One region of the Craurococcus roseus genome, then DNA from elsewhere that is predicted to be linked to it. Evidence: riboswitches for the same ligand, from Rfam matches in the RefSeq annotation. Region 1 holds a riboswitch; the other holds the start of a gene.
The links. Region 1 has a riboswitch for glycine ahead of ABD067_RS02680 (D-amino acid dehydrogenase). Riboswitches for the same ligand answer to the same signal wherever they lie in the genome.
Positions count from the first base shown of each region.

Region 2: another riboswitch for glycine. It lies ahead of gcvT (glycine cleavage system aminomethyltransferase GcvT); the one in region 1 lies ahead of ABD067_RS02680 (D-amino acid dehydrogenase).

Region 1 covers NZ_BAAAFZ010000007.1:135,426-144,006, reverse strand. Annotated here, with positions in the region: gene ABD067_RS02700 (glutamate-1-semialdehyde 2,1-aminomutase) at 1-326, opposite strand, end outside; gene ABD067_RS02695 (glycosyltransferase family 2 protein) at 599-1,567, opposite strand; gene ABD067_RS02690 (sensor histidine kinase) at 1,898-3,544, opposite strand; gene ABD067_RS02685 (TetR/AcrR family transcriptional regulator) at 3,792-4,457, shown strand; gene ABD067_RS02680 (D-amino acid dehydrogenase) at 4,608-5,861, opposite strand; glycine riboswitch at 5,937-6,028, opposite strand; glycine riboswitch at 6,033-6,136, opposite strand; gene ABD067_RS02675 (gamma-glutamylcyclotransferase family protein) at 6,257-6,613, opposite strand; gene ABD067_RS02670 (shikimate dehydrogenase) at 6,658-7,548, opposite strand; gene ABD067_RS02665 (Bug family tripartite tricarboxylate transporter substrate binding protein) at 7,702-8,581, shown strand, end outside.
Region 2 covers NZ_BAAAFZ010000118.1:5,853-14,433, reverse strand. Annotated here, with positions in the region: gene ABD067_RS25470 (coiled-coil domain-containing protein) at 273-1,697, shown strand; gene ABD067_RS25465 (GNAT family N-acetyltransferase) at 1,726-2,259, opposite strand; gene ABD067_RS25460 (response regulator) at 2,393-2,767, opposite strand; gene rnhA (ribonuclease HI) at 2,768-3,229, opposite strand; gene ABD067_RS25450 (homoserine kinase) at 3,219-4,202, opposite strand; gene ispH (4-hydroxy-3-methylbut-2-enyl diphosphate reductase) at 4,233-5,189, opposite strand; gene ABD067_RS25440 (hypothetical protein) at 5,267-5,806, shown strand; glycine riboswitch at 5,971-6,081, shown strand; glycine riboswitch at 6,085-6,181, shown strand; gene gcvT (glycine cleavage system aminomethyltransferase GcvT) at 6,224-7,339, shown strand; gene gcvH (glycine cleavage system protein GcvH) at 7,356-7,733, shown strand; gene gcvP (aminomethyl-transferring glycine dehydrogenase) at 7,730-8,581, shown strand, end outside.

The sequences.
Region 1 (8,581 bases):
GCGAAGGGCACGGCGGCGAGCAGCGCTTCCGCGCACTCGACCTCCATCGCGTGCGGGCGCGAGAAGTTGGTGCCGATGTCGAGCGACCGGCGCACCGCCTCCACCACCGGCGGGAAGGCGTGCCCGAGCGCGACCGCGCGCAGCCCCATGCCGTACTCGACGAACTCGTTGCCGTCCTCGTCCCACACCCGGCAGCCCTCGCCGCGCGCGATGAAGCCGGGCGAGCGCTCCGGGAACTGGTCGTCGCCCTTGGCGTAGGTGTGCGCCCCGCCGGGGATGGCCGCGTGCGCCCGTTCCCGCAGCGCCGCAGACCGTTCGAACCGCATCGTCCCGCCCACCGTCCGCCGGTGCAGGATCCCAGGCTCCTCAAACCGCATCGATCCGCTCCGCGACGGCGCGCTTCACCAAGCGCCAACATTACGTAACGTTTGTACAACAACCGCCCGGACCTGTCGAGCATCGCAGGCTCAATTGTCCGCGCGCGGGTTCGCCGAAAAGACCGTCACGGCGGGCCTTGGACGGGAAAGGGCGCCGCCGCGGTCCGGGTTGCCGGCGCCCCGTGCCCGGAGCCGGGCCCGCGTTCCCGTGCGCGCCCTCGTCAGCCCGCCCCGGAAAGCCGCCGCAGCGCCAGCACGGCGCGCGGCACGGCGAGCAAGCCCAGGGAGTACAAGGTTTTCGCCGCGCTCTCCTCGCCCCGCGGATAGTACGGGGACCGGAAGACTTGCAGCGCCGCCCGGCGCCGCCCGCCGAGCGCGTTCTCCCGGAGCGCGGAGCGCGCGCAGTGCCGCAGCGTCCAGGCCCGCGCGCGCTCCTCCTCGGGCGAGAGGCCCTGCATGGCCGCCATCTCGCCGTAAAGCTGCCAGCAGGTGTCGGGCGCGGTCCAGCCGAGGCTGCTCCGCATCAGGCGCCGCCGCGTGGTCAACCGCTCGATGAAGGCGAAGGCTCCGGACCCGCGGTAGGCTTGCGCGAGCCGGATGCCGAGGTCGGTGTCCTCGGCCATCCCGATCTCGGCGCGGCTGCGGAAACCGAACTTCCGCATGACGTCGCTCTCGATGAGGAAACCGTTAGGCGGCACCTGCCGCGACAGCGCGCACACCATCAGGTCGCGGCGGAGCCCCGCTTGGTCGGCCGTGCGCCACGCCTCGGCCTGCGACGCCTCCGTTTCCTCGGGCAGGACCTCGCCCGCCTCGTTCATGATCTCCTCGCGGCCGTAGGCGATCACGACCTCCGGCGCGCCGGAGAAGGCTTCGTCCAGCGCGGCGATCGCGCCGGGGAGAAAGACGTCGTCGTCGTGCATGATGGCGAGGCGCCGCCCGCGCGCTTCCGCGAGCAGCCGGATCACCTTGGCCTGCGGCTCGGTGTCCGGCGGCAGGTGCCGGTAGCGCACGGCGATGCCCTCCGGCGGCGCGAGCGACTCGACCATGTCGCGCGTGTCGCCGTTCGGTGAGCTGTCCGCGACGTCGACCTCGAGCGGCCGGTAGTCCTGCGCGAAGCAGGACTGCAAGGTCTGCGACAGGAGGGTCGGCCGACGATAGGTCGGCAGGCAGATGGTGATGAGGTCCGGCATGAAACTGCGCTCTGGTGTGGTGCCGCTTCGGCGCGCGGCGCCGACCAGCGCCGCAGACTACGCGTGCGCCGCCGCCGCCAGGAACTGACGAGGCGGGGCGCGTTGGGCCGCCGCCATCAACTCCTTGTTGGGGCCAAGCCGTGCGGCGGGGGCGCTCCGACCCCCTCGACCCCGCGCGACACCTGCAACGGACGCTCTGTCGCGCCCCGCCTATCCGCCCGGAGCCGCCGCCCCGGATCGAACGCCGCCGGCGCGGCGTGAACGTGTTCGGGGGGCCGAAGGCTCCGGTTTCGCCCGCTTCCGCCCGGTCACGGCCAGGCCCGAGCGGTTCTAGGCGGCCGGTTGCAGCGGCGCCGCGATCCGGCAGCGCAGGCCCCCCGGCGCGAAATCGAGGTCCACCGTGCCTCCCCGCCCGAGCTGGATCGGCAACCCGCGCTCGATCAGGCGCGAGCCGAACCCGCGCCGTTTCGGCGGCCCCTCCACCGGCGGGCCGCCGTGTTCCGACCAGTGGAGCACGAGCATCCCGCCCGGCGCGGCGGGCGGGGATTCGACGCGCCACACCACCTCCACCCGCCCGGCCGGGACCGACAGCGCGCCGTGCTTGGCCGCGTTCGTGGCCAGCTCGTGCATCGCCATGGCGAGCGCTATGGCGGTTTCCGGCGCGAGGCGAACGGGCGGCCCGGCCGCCGACACGCGCGACGCGGACGCGCCCGCCTTGCCGGCGTGCGGCGCGAGCGCGGTCTGCACCAGCTTGGTGAGCGGCGCGCCTTCCCAATGCTCGCGCGTGAGCAGGTCGTGCGCCGCGGCGAGCGCGACCAGCCGGGTCTGGAAATCGGCGTGGAAGCGCTCGGGCGGGTGGTTCGCGGCGTCGCAGGCCCGCCGCGTCTGGTCGGCCAGCGCGAGGGCGACGGCGAGGCTGTTCTTGACCCGGTGGTTCAACTCGTTGACCAGCAGGCACTGCCGCTCTTCCGCCTTGTGGCGCGGATCGACGTCGGTGCAGGTGCCGACCCAGCGCTCCACCCGGCCGTCCCGCCCGCGCACCGGCGCGACCCGCGTAAGGAACCAGCGGTACTCGCCGCCGGCCCCGCGCAGGCGGAACTCGTCCTCGTGCTCCGGCGCGCCGGCGGCGACGGCGCCCCGCCAGCCCTCCGCCACGCGGCCGCGGTCTTCGGGGTGCAGCCAAGCGCCCCAGCCCCAGCCGAGCGCGGCGCCGGGCTCCGCGCCCGAATAGGCGTACCAGCGCGGGCTGACCCAATCGAAGGCGCCGTCCGCTTTGGCCGTCCACACGAAGCCGGGCAGCGCCTCCGCCAAGGACCGGAACCGCGCCTCGCTGTCGGCCAGCGCGATCTCGGCGCGGCGGCGGTCTGTGATGTCGTGGTTGGTGCCGCGCACGAGCAGCGGGCGGCCGGCGGCGTCGCGCACGATCTCGCCGCGGCTCGAAATCCACCGCACCTCGCCGGTGTCGACGCGCCGGATGCGGAATTCGTGGGCGTAGCGCGGCGCCGCCGGGTCAGCGCGCCGGGCGTTGCGCCGCGCGCGGTGGCGCTCGCGGTCCTCCTCGTCGAGGAGGGACAGGTATTCCTCGTCCGTGACCTCGGGGCTGCGGCCCTCCGGGCCGAGGCCGTAGATGCGGAACATCGCCGCGGACCAGTGCGCGCGGCCGGTCGAAACGTTGCGCTCGAACACGCCGACCTCGGCCGCCTCTTGCGCCAAGCGCAGCCGCGCCTCGCTTTCCGCCAAGGCCGCGACGGCCCGGCGCTCCACCTCGACGTCCCGGGCGGCGGCGCGTTCCGCCTTCGCCAAGGCCCGGCGGAGTCGCGCCACCTCGGCCTCCAACTCCGCTTCGCGGGCGCTGGCCGGCGGTTCGGCGCCGCCCGCCCCGGAGTCGGCGGAACCCGGCCGGACCTTCGGCTCATGGGGCGCCGCGAGGCCCAGTGGCCCCCGGTCGCCGTCCGTGCCGTCGAGCGTGCGTTGCATCAAGCTCCGTCCGAAACCCTTGGCCGGATAAGAAGGTATCGTGGCGGCCGACCGGCGACCGCCCGGAGCGGCGATCGGCATTCCCCGTATACCGTTTGGAGCCGCGAGCCGATGGTTGCCCGGACAACATCCCAGATGCAACCAAAAAGCGAACCCGCCACGGCCTCCACACCCCCGAAACATCGGTGGACGCGACAACGGGGCGCCCGTGTGATACGCTGTGTACGAACCGGAGAGTTCAATCCAAATGCCACTCGACGAGTCGCGGGCCGCCCCCGCCGGAGTCGCCAACCGGCCCCAAACCCGCGATGCCGACCAGACCCGGCGCGACATCCTCGCCGCCGCTACCGCCGAGTTCAGCGAAAAAGGCTACGCCGGCGCCCGCGTGGACGACATCGCCGCCCGCACCCGCACGACCAAGCGGATGATCTACTACTATTTCGGCGGGAAGGAGGGGCTCTACGCCGCGGCGTTGGAGGAAGCCTACGGCGGGATGCGCGACGCCGAAGGCGCGCTCCGCCTGGACGGATTGCCGCCGGCCGACGCCATGCGCCGCTTGGTGGAAACCACCTTCGACCACCACGCCGCGCACCCGGAATTCGTGCGGCTGGTCAGCGGCGAGAACATCGAGGAAGCGCGCACGGTCGCGGCCTCAGCCACCATCAAGCAGCGCAACGCGGCGGTGATCGGCACGGTGGCCGCGCTGCTCCGGCGCGGGGAAGCGGAGGGCGCGTTCCGCGCGGGCGTGGACCCGCTCGATCTCCACATGCTCATCAGCGCCTTCTGCTTCTACCGCGTGTCGAACCGCCATACGCTCCGCGCCATCTTCGGCGAAGACTCGGCAACGCCCGGCCGCGCGGACGCGCACCGGCGCATGGTGGTGGAGGCGGTGCTGCGCTACCTGCGGCCGTAGTCGCCGGGCCGTAGTCGCCGGGCCGGTGCGCGTCCGCGCGGCCGGGCGCCGGCGGGGCCAGCCGCCGCGGGAGAGGACCCCCCAGGCCGCTCGCTGGAAGCGCACCCCCCGCCCAGCCACCGGCCGGACCGCGCGCCCCGATCCCCGCGCTCAGGCGGCGCGCGCCGTCCGGCCGCCTTCCGAGGCCTCGGCGTCCACCGCGTCAGCCACCATCTGCGCCGTCGCGGCGGAGAGCGTCCAGCCGAGGTGGCCGTGGCCGGTGTTGTAGAACACGCCGGCCCGGCGGCCCCGGCCGATGCGCGGCATCAGGCTCGGCGTCATCGGGCGCAGGCCGGCCCAGGGCACCACGCGGGCGGTGGACACGCCGGGGAACATGCCCCCCGTCCACTCCACCAGCGGGCGGATGCGGTCGGCGCGGATGTCGCGGTTCTCGCCGTTGAACTCCGCCGTGCCGGCGACGCGGAAGCGCTCGCGCCCGAGGCGGCTGGTGACGATCTTCGTGGCCTCGTCGAGCAGGCTCACGGTCGGCGCCGCGCTTCGGCTCCCTTCGTCGTCGAGGTGGACGGTGATGGAGTAGCCCTTCACCGGGTAGACGTTAACCCGGTCTCCCAGCATGGCGGCGAAGCGCCGGCTGGCGACGCCGGCGCAGACCACCACTGCGTCCGCCCGGACGGAGCCCGCGCCTTCGCCCCCGCGCGTCCAGCGGATGCCGACCCCGTCCGGCCCGTGCTCGATGGCGGACACCTCCGCGCCGAACTCGAAGCGGGCGCCGCGCCGGACGCAGGCGTCGGCCAGGCCGCGCGTGAACTTGTGGATGTCGCCGGTGGAGTCGGACGGCGTGAAGAAGCCGCCGTGGAAGGCGCCCCTCGGCAGCGCCGGCTCGATGGCGCGCATCTCCTCCGGGGTGACGGCGCGGCGGTCGAGCCCGCCTTCGCGCAGCAGCGCGTTGACCGCCGCCGCCGCTTCGAAGCCATCCCGGTCGCGGTAGACGTGCAGGATGCCGCGCCGCTCCAGGTCGAACTCGATGCCCTCCTTCTCGGCCATGGCGAAGAGGTGCTTCCGCGCCTCGATGGCGAGCGCGGTGGTGGCGACGGTGTTGGCGCGGTAGTCGCGGATGCGCCCAACGAACTCGGCGAGCCAGGAATACTTGTGGAACGAGGGGCGCGGGTTGATCAGCAGCGGCGCGTCGCGCCGGAGCATCCACTTCGCGCCCTTCGCCACGGTGCCCCAGTTGTTCCAGACCTCGGCGTTGCTGGCCGAGAGCTGGCCGCCGTTGGCGAAGGAGGTCTCCATGCCGGCGTAGCGCTGGCGGTCCAGCACGACCACCTCGTGGCCGCGCTCCAGCAGCGCGTAGGCGGTGGTGACGCCGGTGATCCCGGACCCGATGACGGCGACGGTGCTCATGCCCGCAGGCTCCTGACGACAAGGGTTCGCGGCCGGCGGCGCGGCGCGCTGCGCCCGCCGTCCGATCCGCCCCCGTCTGTCCGCTTACCTGAGAGCTTGGCCCGGCCCTCCCGCGGGAGGGCGCGCGCGTCCCCTTCGGTGGACGCCTTTCGGCGCCTCTCTCCAGAGTGTCCTCAGCGCGCGGTCCGGTTGCCTGAGAGTTTCCTGGGGGGTTGCTCCGTCGGCGGTCACCCAGCCGCGTGCTGCGGCCTGCGACGCTCTCCCGCGCGCCTCGTCGGACAACCGCAACATCGCGGAGAACGGGCGGTGGATCAAGCAAAAGAACCGCGACCGACGGTGGCGTGAGGGCCGGAACATGCCGCGGATCGAACCTCCTGTCCCGTGGCGGGCGCCCGCTACCGCGCCGCCACGTAGACCCACGCCTGGACTGTTCCGCCCGGCGTTTCGACGTCCGCGACGACGCGCCGGTAGCCTTCGCCTTCGAAGGCATCCAAGCGGAACCAATGGCCGGGCAGATCGTCCGACTCGAAAACGCGCACCTCGATCGGTCCCCCGCGCGGGTCGAGGACGAGGGCCGGATAGCCGAGCCCGGCGCCCCAACCTTCGGCGGCGAGATCACCCCGGACGATCCCGGTGCCCCAGCGATCGTTCAATCCGGCAAGCTGGTGATGGTTCGGCCGTCCGGGCGCGAGCGTGCCATAGGTGGCAAGCCGGGTCGCAGCGTTCATGTAGCGACGGTAGCGGGCCGGCACCGCGCCGCCATGGAGTCCCGCATCCGGGGCAGGGCTGCTGCGAGTCAGGTCCGCGGCGCGTCCGGGGCCGCCTCCGACACCATGTCTTTGAAATGCCGCAGCATCCGCTCCGCGTCCGGCTCCAGCCCTGTGAACAGGCGGAAGGCGCCCACCGCCTGGAACACCGCCATGCCGCCGCCGTCCAGCGTCGCGCAGCCGAGCGCCCGCGCGGCGCGCAGCAATTCGGTTTCCAACGGGAAGTAGACGATCTCCGCCACCCAGTGCGACGGGCGCAGCAGCGCCGCGGGCAGCGGCAGGCCGGGGTACTTGGCCATGCCGACCGGCGTGCAGTTCACCACGCCGTCCGCCCCCGCCATCGCCCCGCGGAGGTCGGTCCCGGCCGCCGCGCGGCCCTCGCCGAAGCGGGCGCACAGCGCGTCCGCCAGCGCCTCCGCCCGCGCCCCGTCGGTGTCGAACACGGAAAGCCGCGTGGCGCCGAGCGTCAGGATCGCGTGCGCCACGGCTGCGCCGGCGCCGCCCGCGCCGATCTGCGCCACCCGGTCCCGCTTGGCATCCGGCAAACCGCGCCGGAAGCCCTCGGCGAAGCCCGACCAATCGGTGTTGTGGCCGACACGTCTGCCGCCCCGCAGCACCACCGTGTTCACCGCGCCGAGCGCCCGCGCGTCGTCCGAGAGTTCGTGCAGCAGCGGGATCACCGCCTGCTTGCAAGGGTGGGTGACGTTGAGGCCGGCGAAGCCCACCCGTTCGGCGGCGGTGAGCAGTTCCGGCAAGGCTTCCACGCCCAAGCCCAACGCGCTGAGGTCCAGCCGGCGGTAGATGGACCGCAGGCCTTGCTCCGCGCCCTCGCGCTCGTGCAGGGCGGGGGTGAGGGAAGCGCCGATGCCGGTTCCGATGAGGCCCGCGAGCAGGGCGGGGCGGCTGTCCCAGGTGGTCATGCGACGGATCCTCCGTGGCGACGCCGAAAGTCGGCTTTCGGCTCGAATCGTCCCTTGCGGAGCTAATGTACTATCTGGTACGTACACGTCAACGCAAAACGGGGCGGGCCGGAACGGCGCCACGCCCCGGTCGGGAAAACGGAGGAGAAATCCATGCGCCTGAACCGCCGCGGCCTCTGCACGGCCGCCCTCGGCCTTCTCGCCGCCACCGGCTCCCGCCCCGCCGGGGCGCAATCGGCGGACGCCTACCCCGGCAACCGCCCGGTGACGCTGGTTGTCGCCTGGGCGCCCGGCGGCTCGACCGACTTCGTCGCCCGCGTGGTGGCGCAGCAGCTCTCCAAGGAACTGAACGGCAACGTGGTGGTGGACAACCGCCCCGGCGCCTCCGGCACCGTCGGCCACGCCTCCGTCGCCCGCGCCCGGCCGGACGGGCACACGCTCCTGCTCGGCGTGAACTCCACCTACGCCATGGCGCGGCACCTCTTCCCGCAGCGCGGATACGACGACGACAAGGCGTTCGCCTCCGCCGGCCGCCTCGCAGTCTCCCCCATTTTCCTGTGCGTGAACCCGAAGCTCGGCGTGAACGACATCCAGGGCCTCATCGCCAAGGCCAAGGCGCAGCCGGGCAAGCTGAGCTACGGCTCCTCCGGGGCCGGCTCCTCCGCGCACTTGGCGACCGAGCTGTTCCTGCGCTCGGCGGGCATAGACGTGCAGAACGTGACCTACCGCGGCGGCGCCCCGGCGGTGCAGGCGCTCATCACCGGCGAGGTGGAGATGGCCTTCGTGGACGGAGTGACGGCGCTGCCGCTCATGGCCGACAAAAAGATCGTCGCGCTCGGCGTCAGCACGCCGGAGCGCAACCCGCTGGCCCCCGAGGTGCCCACCATCGCCGAGTCCGACTTCCCGGGCTACGAGGCGACCAGCGACTTCGCCCTGCTGGCGCCCGCCGGCACCCCGGCGCCGATCCTCCGCAAGCTGGCCGCCGCCACCGCCGCGACCATGCGGAACCCGGAGGTGCTGGAGCGCTTGCGGC
Region 2 (8,581 bases), on a different contig from region 1:
CGATGGGCGGCAACGCTCCAGGCCGGTCCGGTCCCTGGCGCGCCGACGGCCGTCCTGCTTCGGGCGGCGGAGCGATCGTACTGTTCGCAATGCGTCCAGACGTCCGGATCACACGTAGCAGCCGCTCACATAACAGATTCTCAAGCAACGGCTCGGGCGCTGGCGCGCTGCTTCCGGCCGAGGGCATATGCGCCCATGCCCGCCGCAAATGCCCCCGCTGGCCGGGCGAGGGGCGGGCACCGATGGCGGCAGCGGACACGGGGAGTGGTGGCATGACGCCGATCAGCAACTGGCCGAGACCCGCGTTGTACACGGTCGGCGGGCTCTCGCTCGCGGCCCTCCTCGGCTGGGGAGTGGCGATTGAGCGGGCCAGCACGGCCGGTTCCCGCGCGAACGAGCTGGCCGCCGCCGACGCGCGTTACCGGACGCTGGAGCAGCGGGCCGGGCAAACGGAAGCGACCTTGGCCGGCGAACGCCGTGCCGCGGGCGACCTCGCCGCCATCAACAACCGCCTGCAAACGCTCCGCGCCGAACTGGGCGCCGCCGAACAGACCCACGCCGCCGGTGAGGCGCGCTCCGCCGAACTCCGCGACGCCATCGCAGCGGCCGAGCGGCGGGTCGGCGAACTCGGCCAAGCGGCGGCCGCGGCCGAGCGGCGGTTGCAGGCGCTGCGCGAGGACGCGTCCACGGCCGAAGCGGAACTCGCGTCCCGCCGCGAGGCGATGACGGGCGCCACGGCCAACCTGACCGCGACGACGCGCGCGGCCGAGGAGGCCGCAAGCCGCCTGCGGACCCTGGAAGCCCGCGCGACGGAGCTGGCAGCCGGCGCGTCCGGTGAAGAGCAGCGATTGCAGGCGCTGCGGGAGCAGGTGGCGGCGGCCGAGCGAACCCTCGCCGACCGCACCGCCGCGGTCGACCAAGCCTCGGCCCGCCAGTCCGAAACGGTCCGCGACATCGAAGAGGCGACTGGCCGGGTGCGCGGCCTCGAGGCGCGCATCGCCGAACTGACGGGCGCCATCGGTGTCGCCGAAGGGCGCTTGGGGCAGCTCCGCGCGGCGGTGGCGGAAGCCGAAAGTGACTTGGCCGCGCGCCGGGCCGCCGGGCAGGAAGCCCAAGCCGAGAGGGCGCGCGCCATGGCCGAGCGCGAAGCGGCCGAGGCGTCCCTCCGCGCGCTGGAAGCGCGTTCCGCGGAGTTGGGCACCGGGCTCCGGGGTGCCGAGCAGCGCCTCGCCGCGCTCGCCCAGCAGGCGGCCGCCGAGGAGCAGCGCCGCCAAGCGCTGCGGCAGCAACTCGTCGACGCGGAACGAACCATGGCGGAGCGCAACGCGGCGTTGGATCAGGCCGCTGCCCGGCTCGCCGACACGGCGCGCGGGACGGAGCAGGCCGGCGCCCGAGTGCAAGAGGCCGAAACACGGTCAGCGGACCTCGCCCGCGGCGCCGACGCGTCCCGCCAAGCGCTGGAACAAGCGCGGCAGGAGGAGCGTGCGTTGCGGGCCCAGCTCGAAGCCATGGACCGCCGCCGCCAGGACCTCGACCGGGCGCTGGCCGAAGGCGAGGCCCGCTTGGAAGGCCAGCGCCGCGAACTCGTGTCGCTGCGGGAGCAGGCTGCCGCAGCGGCGGACCGCAGCGGCGCACCTACCGTCGCGCCCACGCCGGGCGGGGCGGAAAGCCAGGGTGGGGCCGGCCCCACCCGCTGACGCAGCCGCCGAGCCCGCGCGAGGGGGGTCAAGCCGCCCTTTGCAGGTGCGGCCCGGCCGGGACGGGCCGCACCTCGGGCCGGATCGGCAGCCCGCCCATGAGCGGCTTCGCCATGGGCACGCCCCGCGGGCAGGTGGTGCAGCCCTCCCACCTCCCGGGCGTGAAGCCCCGGCGGGCGTAGAAGCCGACCACCCCGGGCTGCGCGTTGACGCACAGCATCCGGGCGCCCGAGTCCAACGCCAAACCTTCGGCCAACTCCAGGATAGCCGCGCCGAGGCCGCCGCCGCGGAAGCCGGGCTCTAGGGCCACCAAGCGTATCACCGCCCTGCCATCGGGCTTGAGGTCGAGGCGCAGGGTGCCCGCGACCTCGTCGTCGGCGAACAGCAGCAGCGGCCTGTTAGCCGAATCGCGGTCGTCCGGGTGCGCGGGGTCGTACTCGCACGGCCAGGGGCCGTCCGGAGGGTGGTACACGTCGAAGATGTGCGTCTTGCGGATCGCGTGCAGGCGATCCCACTCGGTTGCGCTCCGCGGCTCGCGGAGCTCAAGTCTTCGGGGGCGCACGGGCCACCCTTCCGTTGTGACGTGAACCCCCGGAGGGGTCCTTGTCGGCGCGGCTGCATGGATGCGCCGCACAAAGACAATGTACCACATCCGCTGGCCCGCGGCCACCACAACCCCGCAGGGGGCCGCCGCGTCAGGGGTCCGATGCCGCCGCGTCCCGCGCAGCGCCGCGGATCGCCTCGGCCAACGCGGCGGGGGCGAAGGGCTTCTGGAGGAAGCGCTCGTGGCGGTCCGGCGACGTTCGGGCCGGGTCGGGCGCCGTGCCGCTGATCAGCACCACCTCCACCGCCGGGTGGCGCTCCCGCGCGATGCCGGCGAGGTCGAGCCCGCTCAGACCCGGCCCGAGGTCGATGTCCGCCACCAGCACGTCCGGCACTTGGCCGGCGCCGAGCAGGACCAAGGCGTCCTCCGCGTTGGCGAGCCCGTCCACCTCGATCCCCTCGTCGGCGAGCGTGTCCGCGAGCAACTGCCGCACCAGCGGGTCGTCGTCGATCAGCAGCACCCGCATCTACCCGCCCCGCATCCGGGCCGCCGTCGCCAGCCGGTCCGCGCGTTCGTTCATCGCGTCGCCTGCGTGGCCGCGCACCCACTTCCACTCGACTTGGTGCGGCTTGGCGGCGGCGAGCAGGCGCTGCCACAATTCCATGTTCGCCACCGGGTCGCGCGCGGCGTTGCGCCAGTTGTTGCGCACCCAGCCCGCCACCCAGCGCGTGAGCCCGTTGCGCACGTACTCGCTGTCGGTGTGCAGCACGACGCGGCAGGGGCGTTTCAGCGCCTCCAGCGCGCTGATAGCCGCCGTCAGCTCCATGCGGTTGTTGGTGGTCGCGGGGTCGGCGCCGGAGAGTTCGCGCTCGCTCCCGTTGTAACGCAGGATGGCCGCCCACCCGCCGGGGCCGGGGTTGGGCTTGCAGCCGCCGTCGGTCCAGACCTCGACGGCCGTGGCCGTCTGTTCCGCTTGGTCAGAGTCCAATGTCGGCGCCCCCCTCGGCGCGGGCGAAGAAGCGCAGCTTGCGCAGGTATTCCAACGGGTCCTTGCGGGTGACGAGCGCGCCGGCCGGCGTTTCCGTCCAATCGTGCAACCGCGTGAGCAGGAAGCGCAGCGCCGCACCGCGGCAAAGCACCGGCAGCGCGGCGCGCTCGGTCCCCGACAAGGGGCGCAGCGCGCCGTAGGCCGACAGCAAGGCGTGCGCCCTGGTCACGTTGAAGGTGCGGCCGTCGGGCTCGAAGCACCAAGCGTTCAGGCACACCGCGAGGTCGTAAGCCAAGAGGTCGGTGCAGGCGAAGTAGAAGTCGATCAGGCCGGACACGCGCGGCTTTCCGTCCGGGCCGGGCAGGAAGAAGACGTTGTCCGGGAACAGGTCCGCGTGGATGTGCCCTTCCGGCAGCGCGCCCGGCGCGGGCCAGTCGCGGAGGATGGCCGCGAGCGCCCCGTCCAACTCGGCGACCAAGCCGGGCTGGACGGCGTCGCCCTCCGCGCGGCAGCGGTCGAGCAGCGGTGGCCACCCAGCCGGTCCGAGCGCGTTGGGCCGCGTGGCGGCGAAGCCCTCGCCGGCCAGGTGCAGGCGGGCCAGCGCTTCGCCGAGCGGCGCGCAGTGCTCCGGCCGAACGCGGCGCGGCCACACGCCGGAAAGGAAGGTGCAAACCGCCGCCGGCCGCCCGGCGAGTTCGCGGAGCGCCTGCCCGTCACGCGCCTTCACCGGCAGCGGGCAGGGCAGGCCGCGGGCGGCCAAGTGTTCCATCAACCCGAGGAACCAAGGCAGTTCGCCCGGATCCACGCGCCGTTCGTAGAGGGTCAGGATGAAGTCGCCGGCTTCCGTGCGGAGGGCGTAGTTGGAGTTCTCCACCCCCTCGGCGATGCCGCGGAACGCGAGCAACCCGCCCACGTCGTAGTCGAGCAGGAAGGCGCGCAGCGCGTCGTCCTGCACGTCGGTGTAGACGGCCATGCGCGGTCCGTCAGGGTCGCCGCAGGGAGGTCACGCCGGCGCGGGCTGGAGCGCGGCGGGCAGCTTGAAGGTGATCCGCTCCTCCGCCACCACCACCTCCTCGATGCGGAGGTCGTATCGCTCGCGCAGGCGGGCCAGCACCTCCTCCACCAGCACCTCCGGGGCGCTGGCGCCCGCGGTGACGCCGAGATCGGTGACGCCCTCCAGCAGGGCGAGGTCGAGGTCGCGCCCGCGCTGCACCATCACCGCCCGCGGGCAGCCGGCGCGCTCCGCCACCTCCACCAGCCGGAGCGAGTTGGAGGAGTTGGGCGCCCCCACCACCACCATGAGTTGCACGCGCGGCGCGATCTCCTTCACCGCCGCCTGCCGGTTGGTGGTGGCGTAGCAGATGTCCTCCTTGGCCGGCGCCGAGATGCCGGGAAAGCGCCGTTGCAACGCCGCCACGATCTCCGCCGTGTCGTCCACGGAGAGCGTGGTCTGGGTGATGAAGGCCAGCGGCACGCCTTGCGGCACCTCCACCCGGGCCGCCTGCTCGGCGTCCTCCACCAAGCTCACCGTGCCCGGTTCGAGCTGGCCCATGGTGCCCACCACCTCCGGGTGGCCGGCGTGGCCGATCAGCAGGATGTGGCGGCCGCGCCCGGCGTGGTGCTCGGCCTCGCGGTGGACCTTGCTGACCAGCGGACAGGTGGCATCGAGATAGAATAGCTTCCGACGTTCGGCCTCGGCCGGCACGCTTTTGGGGACGCCGTGGGCGGAGAACACCACCGGCGCGTCATCCGGCACCTCGTCCAGCTCTTCTACGAAGACCGCGCCCTGGCGCTCCAGGGTTTCCACCACGAAACGGTTGTGGACGATCTCGTGGCGCACGTAGACCGGGGCGCCGTACCGGCGGATGGCCTCCTCCACGATCTTGATGGCGCGGTCCACCCCGGCGCAGAAGCCGCGCGGGCCGGCCAGCAGGATGTTCAGGCATCGCGTGTCGTGCATAGGTGGCCGTTCGCTCGTTTGATGGGGCGGGCGGCAAGCTAGCCGCCGGCCGGGGTGCGCTCAAAGGGGAGATGGGGATGCGGGTGCGACTTGTCCTGGCTGCGGCGCTGGCAGGCCTGGTTCCGGCGGCCTGCGGCGGCGACCGGGGCCCCGCCTTGCCGGTGGCCTGCCCGCGGCCCGGCATCCTGTCCGACGGCGCGGACCTCACCCGTTGGCGGCCGGGGCCGGTGCAGGACCTCACCACCCTGGTCTTCGACGCGCGCCTCACGGGGTTGAACGGGTCCTGCCGCCCCGGCAGGCGCGACCGCAGCCTCGAGGTGACGCTGACTCCGTCCTTCGTGGTGGAGCGGGGGCCGGCCGGCGGCGACGCACGGGTGGCGGAACTGCCCTGGTTCGTGGCGGTGGTGGGGCCGGGCGACGAGATCCTGCAGCGGCAGAGCTTTGTGGAACGGCTGGCCTTCAATCGCGGCGAAACCCGCGCCACGGGCGCGGCCGAGCCGGTGCGCCTGTCCTTGCCGGTGGGTGAAGAGCGGCGGGCCACGGATTATCGTATCTTGGTGTCCTTCGAGTTGACGCCGGAAGACGTGGCGGTGAACCGGCGGCGGGGGCCGCGGTAGGCTTTCGCTCGTCGCACTGCCAGCGCGCGGGGTCGGGGCTTGCGTCCCGAGTTTGGCTTGGAACAACAGCGTTCGCCCGCCCCTCTCTGGATTGGCATGCGGTCGCCGCCGCACGATGGTTGCGTCCGCGACGCGCGGCGGGCTACACGAGTGGGGACACCCGTTGATCCCGTGCGGGAGAGAGTGGCGCCCCGTGTATACGCGCGGGTGATTGCCGCCGCCGAAGGCGCAACCGGCCCCCGGAAACGCTCAGGCACAGGAACCGCGCGGGGGAGGGGCCTCTGGAAAGCCCGGCGCCGCCCATGTGGCGCTGGCACCGACGGAGTAAGGCACGCCTGGGAGGGCGGCCGAATCTCTCAGGTCTTCGGACAGAGGGGGGCCACGATCTGAACGCCGCCACGCGCGGCAGGGGGATACGTGGCCGAATCCGGAGAAGCGCTCCTCGAAACCCCGCTCGCCGGGCTGCACCGCCGGCTCGGCGGCCGCATGGTGCCCTTCGCGGGCTATGCCATGCCGGTCCACTACCCGGCCGGCATCATGGCCGAGCACTTGGCCTGCCGGTCCGGCGCCGCGCTGTTCGACGTGTCCCACATGGGGCAAGCCGAGCTGCGCGGGGAAGGCGCCGCGGCGGCGCTGGAGGCGCTGACCCCGGCGGACGTCCGCGGCCTCAAGCCTGGCCGCCAGCGCTACGCCCTGTTCACCACCATGACTGGCGGCATCTTCGACGACTTCATGGTGGCGAACCTCGGCGACCGGCTATTCCTGGTGGTGAACGCCTCCCGCAAGGAGGAGGATTTCGCGCTGGTCGAGGCGGCGCTGCCTGCCGGAGTCGCCTTGCGTCGTCTGCCGGACCGAGCGCTGCTCGCTTTCCAGGGGCCCGGCGCGGCGGCGGCCCTCGCGCCGTCGGCGCCGGACCTCGCAGCGCTCCCCTTCATGGGTGTGGCCGAGGCGCGCATCGCCGGCGTCCCCGTGCTCGCCAGCCGTAGCGGCTACACCGGCGAGGACGGGTTCGAGATCAGCGCGCCGGCCGAGGAGGCCGAGCGGTTGGCCGAGGCGCTGCTGGCCCTGCCGGGGGCCGCGCTCGCCGGCCTCGGGGCGCGCGATTCGCTCCGCCTCGAAGCCGGCCTTTGCCTCTACGGCAACGATATCGACGAGACCACCAGCCCGGTGGAGGCGGCGCTCACCTGGACGATCGGCAAGCGCCGCCGCACCGAATGGGACTTCCCCGGTGCCGAGCGTGTGCGGGAGGAGCTGTCGAGCGGCCCGTCTCGGCTCCGCGTCGGCATCAAGCCCGAAGGCCGCCAACCTGCCCGCGGCCACACACCTATCCACGCGCCCGGCGACGGCGGTGCGGCCATCGGCGAGGTGACGTCCGGCGGCTTCGGCCCGTCGCTCGGCGGGCCCATGGCGATGGGCTACGTCGCCCGCCCGCACGCCGGCGACGGGACCGCCCTCGAATTGATGGTGCGCGGCCGCGCCTTGCCCGCCCGCGTCGCCCCTCTGCCCTTCACCCCGCACCGCTACGCGCGCTGATCCCGGAGCCCGCCCGATGCCAGACACCAAGTACACGACCAGCCACGAATGGGTCCGCCTGGAGGGCGACGTGGCCACGGTCGGCATCACCGACCACGCGCAGACCGCGCTCGGCGACGTGGTGTTCGTCGATCTGCCGGAAGTCGGGCGCGAGGTCGGCGCCAACGAGGCTTGCGCGGTGGTGGAGAGCGTCAAGGCGGCGTCGGACGTGTACGCGCCGTTGGCCGGCCGGGTGGTGGAAGCCAACGAGCGCCTGTCCGAGGACCCCGGCCTGGTCAACCGCGACCCGACCGGCGAGGGCTGGTTCTACAAGCTGGAGATCGCCGACGCGGCGGCGCTGGACGAGCTGATGGACGAAGCGGGCTACCAGCGTTTCGTGGAGAGCCAGGCGTGAGCGCTTTGAAGGAGCTGACCGCGCTGGAGGACCATGGCGCCTTCATCGAGCGCCATGTCGCGCCGACAGACGACGAGATCGCCGCCATGCTGCGCGTGGTGGGCGCCGAAAGCCTGGAAGACTTGGCCGCGCGCACCCTGCCTGCCGCCATCGCGGGCGCCGACCTCTCGGCCCTGCCCGCGCCGTCCACCGAGGCGGAGGCCATGGCCGAATTGCGCGAATTGAGCGAGCGCAACCGGTGGCGCGTGAAGTCGCTGATCGGCCTGGGCTACCACAACACCCACGTCCCGCCGGTCATCCAGCGCAACGTGCTGGAGAACCCGGGCTGGTACACGGCCTACACGCCCTACCAAGCCGAGATCGCGCAGGGGCGGCTGGAAGCGCTGGTGAACTTTCAAACGGCGGTGGCGGACCTCACGGGGCTCCCTGTCGCCAACGCCTCCTTGCTGGACGAGGGCACAGCGGCGGCGGAGGCGGTGGCTCTCGCCCACGCGGCGCACCGCGGCAAGGGCCGCGTGCTGTTGGCGGCGGCGGACCTGCACCCGCAGACGCTGGCCGTGGTGCGGACGCGGGCCGAGCCCGTCGGCACCGAGGTGAAGGTGGTGCCGCCGGCGGAGATCGCCGACGCGGCGGCGGGCGCGGAGAAGCCCTTCGCCGTGCTGCTGCAATACCCCGGCACCACCGGCGAGGCGCGCGACCTCTCGCCCGAGATCGCGGCGGCGCACAAGGCCGGGGCGCTGGCCATCGTCTGCGCCGACCCGCTCTCGCTCTGCCTGCTGACCCCGCCCGGCGAGATGGGCGCGGACGTCGTCGTGGGCAGCACGCAACGCTTCGGCGTGCCGCTCGGC